Regions from separate parts of the Pseudomonas sp. NPDC078700 genome, predicted to be linked through region 1. Evidence: predicted binding sites of a transcription regulator. Region 1 holds the regulator's gene; the other holds the start of a gene.
The links. The regulator FliA, encoded in region 1, starts transcription of late flagellar genes. The targets are predictions, from matches to a motif close to CTAAAGTTTNNNNNNNNNNNGCCGNTAA.
Positions count from the first base shown of each region.

Region 2: a site for FliA is predicted at 1,898-1,925, ahead of ACIGCM_RS22470 (methyl-accepting chemotaxis protein). Genes of this name have one in related genera too.

Region 1 is NZ_JBITUI010000001.1:499,931-503,344, reverse strand. Features, by position in the region: gene flhF (flagellar biosynthesis protein FlhF) at 1-598, shown strand, start outside; gene fleN (flagellar synthesis regulator FleN) at 712-1,542, shown strand; gene fliA (RNA polymerase sigma factor FliA) at 1,539-2,285, shown strand; gene ACIGCM_RS02375 (chemotaxis response regulator CheY) at 2,426-2,800, shown strand; gene ACIGCM_RS02370 (protein phosphatase CheZ) at 2,820-3,414, shown strand, end outside.
Region 2 is NZ_JBITUI010000009.1:28,126-31,539, forward strand. Features, by position in the region: gene ACIGCM_RS22470 (methyl-accepting chemotaxis protein) at 164-1,846, opposite strand; gene ACIGCM_RS22475 (hypothetical protein) at 2,213-2,356, shown strand; gene ACIGCM_RS22480 (hypothetical protein) at 2,416-2,592, opposite strand; gene ACIGCM_RS22485 (methyl-accepting chemotaxis protein) at 2,824-3,414, opposite strand, start outside.

The DNA of each region.
Region 1 (3,414 bases):
TCGCTATGTGCTGAAGTATGGCGCGCAGAATGTCGCGTTGGTCAGCCTGGACAGCTATCGCATCGGTGCTCAAGAACAGTTGAAAACCCTGGGCCGCATTCTCAATGTGCCTGTGACGCTGGTCGATCCAAGTCAGTCGCTGACTCAAGTCATCACGCCGTTGATGCGCAAACGTGTGGTTTTAATTGATACTGCAGGCCTGCCAGCCAATGATCCGGCGCTGCGTATGCAGTTGGAGGCCTTGGCAAGTCGTTCAATTAATGCGAAAAATTATCTGGTTATGGCCGCAACCAGTCAAAATCAGGTGCTCAAATCGGCTTATCATAGTTATAAGCGTTGTGGGCTTATGGGCTGTATTCTGACTAAACTGGACGAAGCAGCAAGTATGGGTGAGGTTTTAGGGTTGGCCATTAGTCAGCGTTTGCCGGTGGCTTATGTAACTGATGGCCCTCGAATTCCAGATGATTTGCAACTGCCGCGCAGTCACCAGTTGGTCAGTCGCGCAGTCGGCCTCCAAGCTCAGGAAGAGCCGAGCGAAGACACCATGGCTGAAGTCTTTGCGGGCCTTTACCAGCAACCGGCAAAACGGGCGAGCTGATGCATTACCACATGATTTTTAGCACAGCCTTGATGCAAGCGGGTTGTGTTCATCTTAGTCGGAGCACAAAGGACAATGTGCTCCTGACCTGCGTGAGCAAGGAGCGTAATTAAATGGCGGTGCACCCAGTTCAAGTTATTGCTGTCACCGGCGGTAAAGGCGGGGTTGGCAAAACGAACGTGTCAGTCAATTTGGCCATGGCATTGGCTGAAGAGGGACGGCGCGTCATGTTGATGGATGCCGACTTAGGTTTGGCCAACATTGATGTGCTGCTCGGACTTACACCAAAGCGTACGCTGGCAGATGTCATCAGTGGCGAATGTGATATGCGCGACGTGGTGATCCAGGGACCGTGCGGTATTCGTATTGTGCCTGCCGCTTCCGGCACACAAAGCATGGTCCAGTTAACCCCGATGCAGCACGCTGGATTGATCCAGGCGTTTAGCGATATCAGCGAGAACATCGACGTGCTGATTGTTGATACCGCAGCGGGTATTGGTGATTCGGTGGTCAGCTTCGTGCGAGCCGCCCAGGAAGTTTTGGTCGTAGTTTGTGACGAGCCAACCTCAATCACTGACGCCTATGCATTGATCAAGTTGCTTAACCGTGATTACGGGATGAACCGCTTCCGCGTGTTGGCCAATATGGCGCACACCCCGCAAGAGGGGCGCAACCTGTTCGCTAAATTGAGCAAGGTGACTGATCGTTTCCTGGACGTCGCCCTGCAATACGTTGGTACTGTGCCTTATGACGAGTCGGTGCGTAAGGCGGTACAGAAGCAACGTGCAGTATTTGAAGCATTTCCACGTTCAAAATGCTCCGTGGCGTTTCGCGCAATTGCCCAGAAAGTCTGCACTTGGCCTTTACCCGCCAATCCACGCGGGCACCTGGAGTTTTTTGTCGAGCGTCTGGTGCATCAACCTGCTACTGACACGCCGGCATGACAGCGGCGTCTGGACTTCGAATGTATAGCAAAGCGCAGGGTAAAGACTTGCAACATCAGCTGATCGAGCGTTATGCGCCACTGGTTAAGCGAATTGCCTATCACCTTTTGGCGCGCTTGCCAGCGAATGTTCAAGTTGATGATTTGATTCAAGCCGGAATGATTGGCCTGCTCGAAGCCTCAAAAAAGTACGACGGCAGTAAAGGTGCGAGCTTCGAGACTTTTGCCGGAATTCGTATACGGGGTTCCATGCTTGATGAAGTGCGTAAGGGCGATTGGGCACCGCGTTCTGTGCATCGCAATAGCCGCATGGTCAGTGATGCAATTCGAGTAATTGAGGCAAAAACAGGTCGTGACGCTAAAGATCACGAAGTTGCTGCCGAACTCCAATTGAGTCTCGAAGATTACTACGGCATTCTTGGCGACACTTTGGGCAGCCGCTTATTCAGTTTTGACGACCTCTTGGAGGACGGTGAAAACGGCGGCTTGCAGGAAGATGCCAGTAACAGTCAATCCGGGCCTTCACGGGAGTTTGAGGAAGAGCGCTTTCAGGCAGCCCTTGCTGATGCAATCGGTAACCTGCCAGAACGTGAACAATTGGTTCTTTCGTTGTATTACGACGAAGAGCTGAACCTCAAGGAAATCGGTGAAGTGCTAGGGGTGAGTGAGTCTCGGGTTAGTCAGTTGCATAGCCAATGCGCCGCACGTTTGCGCGCGCGTCTAGGTGAATGGCGAGCCCAATAACATTTGTAGCCAGATTCTGAAAACCTTGTATAGCGAGGCGCAGTTAGTGTGCGCCTGGCCAGGCCGGTTTCACGATTAGAGGGTGCATTCAGAATGCTGAATGCACTGGGGAAGGTACGGAGGTCGACTTGGACAAGAACATGAAAATCCTCATCGTTGATGACTTTTCAACGATGCGCCGCATTATTAAAAACCTCCTGCGTGACCTGGGGTTTACTAACACCGCTGAAGCCGATGACGGCACAACTGCATTGCCGATGCTGCAAAGCGGCAGCTTCGACTTTCTGGTGACTGACTGGAACATGCCTGGCATGACCGGTATTGAACTGTTGCGCGCAGTGCGTGCTGATGAGCGTCTGAAACAACTGCCGGTACTGATGGTGACTGCTGAAGCTAAACGTGACCAGATCATCGAGGCTGCTCAAGCCGGTGTGAATGGCTACGTGGTGAAGCCATTCACTGCTCAGGTGCTCAAAGAAAAAATCGAGAAGATATTTGAGCGTGTAAACGGCTGACGTCTGCGCTGAGGTTGTTATGGAACACGATGATTCCCAAATGGGTGACTTTGAGTCGACCCTGAAAAGTAATGCCCACCAATTGCTTGAAAGCCTAGAGCGCGGCAATTTTGGTGATGCGGTTCAGGTCATCAATGAACTTAACAAAGTGCGTGACCGTGGTCTTTACCATGAAGTTGGCAAACTAACCCGCGAGTTGCACAGCGCCATTGTCAACTTTCAGCTAGACCCGCGCCTGCCATATGCGACTGAAGCCTCGCAAATTACTGACGCAACCGAACGCCTCAACTATGTGGTGACGATGACCGAAGATGCGGCCAACCGAACCATGGATCTGGTTGAGCAAAGTGCGCCGTTGGTTAACGATATCCGCACTGACGCACAAAGTCTGAGTGCCGACTGGGGGCGCTTTATGCGCCGTGAGATGGGCGCAGAGGATTTTCGCGAGCTGGCTAAGCGGGTCGAGTTGTTTCTGGCTAATAGCGAGCGCGACAGTGGCAAGTTGTCCGGTCACTTAAACGATATTTTACTGGCTCAGGACTATCAAGACCTGACCGGTCAAGTCATTAAGCGCGTGACTCAACTGGTGACTGAAGTTGAGAGCAATCTGCTCA
Region 2 (3,414 bases), on a different contig from region 1:
GCGTAGGCGCTGATAACGCGAAACTTGTCCGCCATGGTTCAAGGTGTTCAGTTCAATCAGTAACAGTGGATGAACAAGCGTCATCCACTCTACGAGTGACTCAATTGTGGAGCGTAAAAATGGGGACAAATTTGTCCCCATTTTGCGTTCAGAGACAGACGTGTCAGATACGGAACTGGCTCACCAGTGAGCCTAAGCGATCGCCCAACCCTGCCAGGTTCCGTGCGGTGTGTGCGCCTTGTTGGGTTTCATCCGCCACACTGTCTACCGCCACAGCAATCTTGTGCACGCTGCGATTAATCTCCTCGGCCACCGCTGTTTGCTCTTCGGCGGCGCTGGCTATTTGCGCATTCATTGCATTGATGGTGGCGATTAACTGCGCAATTGCATCCAGTGAAGTACCGGCATGGTTGGCTTGCTCGCTGGTCACATCACCGGCATCGCTTGAGCGCTGCATCGAAGAAACAGCAGCCTGAGTGCCTTTCTGCAAGCGATCAATCATGCCTTGAATTTCTTGAGTGCTCTGCTGGGTGCGGCTGGCCAATGCGCGAACTTCATCAGCGACTACCGCAAAACCACGACCGGCTTCACCGGCCCGCGCAGCTTCGATAGCGGCGTTCAGGGCGAGCAGGTTGGTCTGTTCAGCGATTGAGCGAATCACATCCAGTACGCTGACAATTGAGGTGACGTCTTTTTGCAGGGTATCAAGGGATACACCGCTGTCACGAATATCCTGCACCAAGGTGTGGATGCGCTCGATACTGCCATCGACGACCTTCTTCGCGGCTTGACCTTCTGTATCGGTCTTTTGCGCAGCTTCCGCCGCACCTTGTGCGCTTTGGGCCACTTCTTGTGCCGCTGCAGACATTTCATTGATTGCGGTCGCGACCTGATCGGTCTCATGACGCTGACGTTCCATGGCATCTTCGGAACGCTGGGCCTGCGCCGATACTTGGCCGACCAACTCGGTGAGTTGGCCTGTCACATCGACCATCTGGCGAACCATGCCGTGAATTTTTTCAATAAAGCGGTTGAACGAGCCCGCTAATTGGCCAAGCTCATCGTTGCCATTGATGGGCAGGCGACGGGTTAAGTCGCCTTCACCGGCGGCAATATCATCGAGGTTGTCTTTGATCTGTTGCAGGGGCCGCAGGAAGGTATTGCTCAGCACCACACCGGCAATACCGAACACCACCAGTAGCACGATCGCAACCACCACAATGCTGCTGATAATGGTGCTGATGCGCTGGTCAATGGCGACTTGCACCTTGGCGATCTGCGCCTCGACACCATCCAGATTGATAGCAGTGCCCAGCGCCATGTCCCACTTTGGCAAGTAATAACTGTAAGCCATTTTTGGCACCATCACCGAGTCATCGGTTGGCAGTGGCGAGCTGTAATTGATGTAGTAGGTATTGTCTTTGGCGACCCTCACCAACTCACGGTTGATGTACACGCCATTGGCATCACGACGGTCGCTTAAATCCTTGCCGACATCCACCGAGCTGTCTCCCCTAAACAGGCGAACCACGTTGGAGTCATGGCCGAAGAAGTAGCCGTCTTTGCCATACTTGATCTTCGACAGAATGGCGATGGCTTGCTCACGGCTGGCCATATCACCTTGTGCGGCATTGTCATACAGCGATTGCACGGACCCCAGTGCGATTTGTGCGTAATGCTGCAATTCGTTACGGCTTTCCTGAAGCAGACGCTCACGCGTTTCCTTGAGCTCCTGAGTCGCCAGGCTCTGCAGCACCCACGCAGCAGCGCCGCTAATAACCAAGGCAAACAGCAGCACGGGTATGAGTGCGAGCAGCACTACTTTTGTTTTCAGTTTTAACAGCATTGGGCAGGTCCTCGTACAGCGCAAAGGCAGGTAAGTAGCGCTTGTGTCTCTTTATCGGTCGACTAGCCAAAAGATTGAGGGGGCAAGTGCGACGCTGCGATGAGCTGCTATTTCCTGCCCCTCCTGATGGGCAGTTTTTCCCGTTACGCTCAGGGCGCTTGGGCAGGGTTTTAAATTTCTGACCTCGTCATCTGCATGTCATTTAGCCGCCATAAACTGGTGAGTGGACCGCTTATGCGATGGTGGGCGCGTCACGTTTTGTTTTCTTTGTCGCCGCCAATGAACAGGTTGGAAATTACGATGATGGCCGCTAGCACCCGCAGCAAAGTGATAATCAGGTCTGATGACATGAGTGCGGATGATTTCATGCAGCTGTCCGCAAAGATGGTTGGTAATGTCTATGCCAACCTGCCTCGTTTGGATAAACGCATTAACATCGCAGGGGTGTATGGTCGCTACGAAGGGGGTAGCTTTCGGCACATGATCTACCGCGGGAAACTTCACCATTGAACTGCCGCCGGTCAATGATGAGATCACCTTTGTGATGCCCATTGCGGGCAAGATCATGTTCAACCACGCATGACCCCATTGTTGGCCGTGGTGTACGCAGTGGTATTGCCCGCGACATCGCGGAAATTATCCGCGCTTGCCAGCCGTGGGGTGTTGAGTGTCTCTGCGCTGGCAGCTTGTGCTGTGCAAATGGACAAACTAAGAGCGGACAGGGAAAACAGAATACGGTGAAACACTGCGTTGCCTCCTCGGGCATTGGCGTGTCCGGCTACTATCAGCACTCAGTTGTTCACTCATGTTACAGAGATAGTTCTACTCAAAATGGTTGCGCGATCTGTCCATTTGCTGCGCAAACTGTCTGCTTGCGCAGCATGCGCAGGCTTTAGCCGCACACCTCAAGAGGCGCTGCTGTGCAGTGGCCTAGAGCCTGTGGCACGGCAGTATTTTCTGAACGAGGTTAAAGCGGCCTAACACAGCGCAGCCTGCCGATTTCTAGAGGTTTGCGCCGCCACGCCATGACCATGATTACCACTCACTTCAAACTGGCCGACCAGTTTTTGCAGTTTGTTGGCATTGAGCCTTACCGTTTCCGCACTGCTTTGCAGTACGACTGCAGTCTGGCGCATTTCTGTTGAGGATTGATCGACCTGCTTAATCGTTTGGCCGTAGTCGAGGCTGCGCCTGTTGAGCTGCTGAATAATCGTAAACATGCTGTCCACCGCTTGATGCAGCTGTACGTTTTCCGACGATGCATCTTCAGCGAGGCGCAGGCTGTTATCGACGTCTTTGACGCCTTCCTCCATGAAGCTCACAGCCTTTTGCGTTTCACTTTGCAGGCCATCGACCATGTTGCGAATATCCTCGGCAGCCCGCGAGGTCCGTGAGGCCAAGCTACGAACTTCGTCAGCCACTACCGCAAAGCCTCGGCCATGTTCGCCCGCACGTGCGGCCTCAATGGCGGCGTTCAACGCCAGTAAGTTGGTCTGGTTGGTAATGTCACTGATAAGACCGGTGATGTTTCCGATCTGAGTCATCTTGCTATCAAGCAACTGCACGCT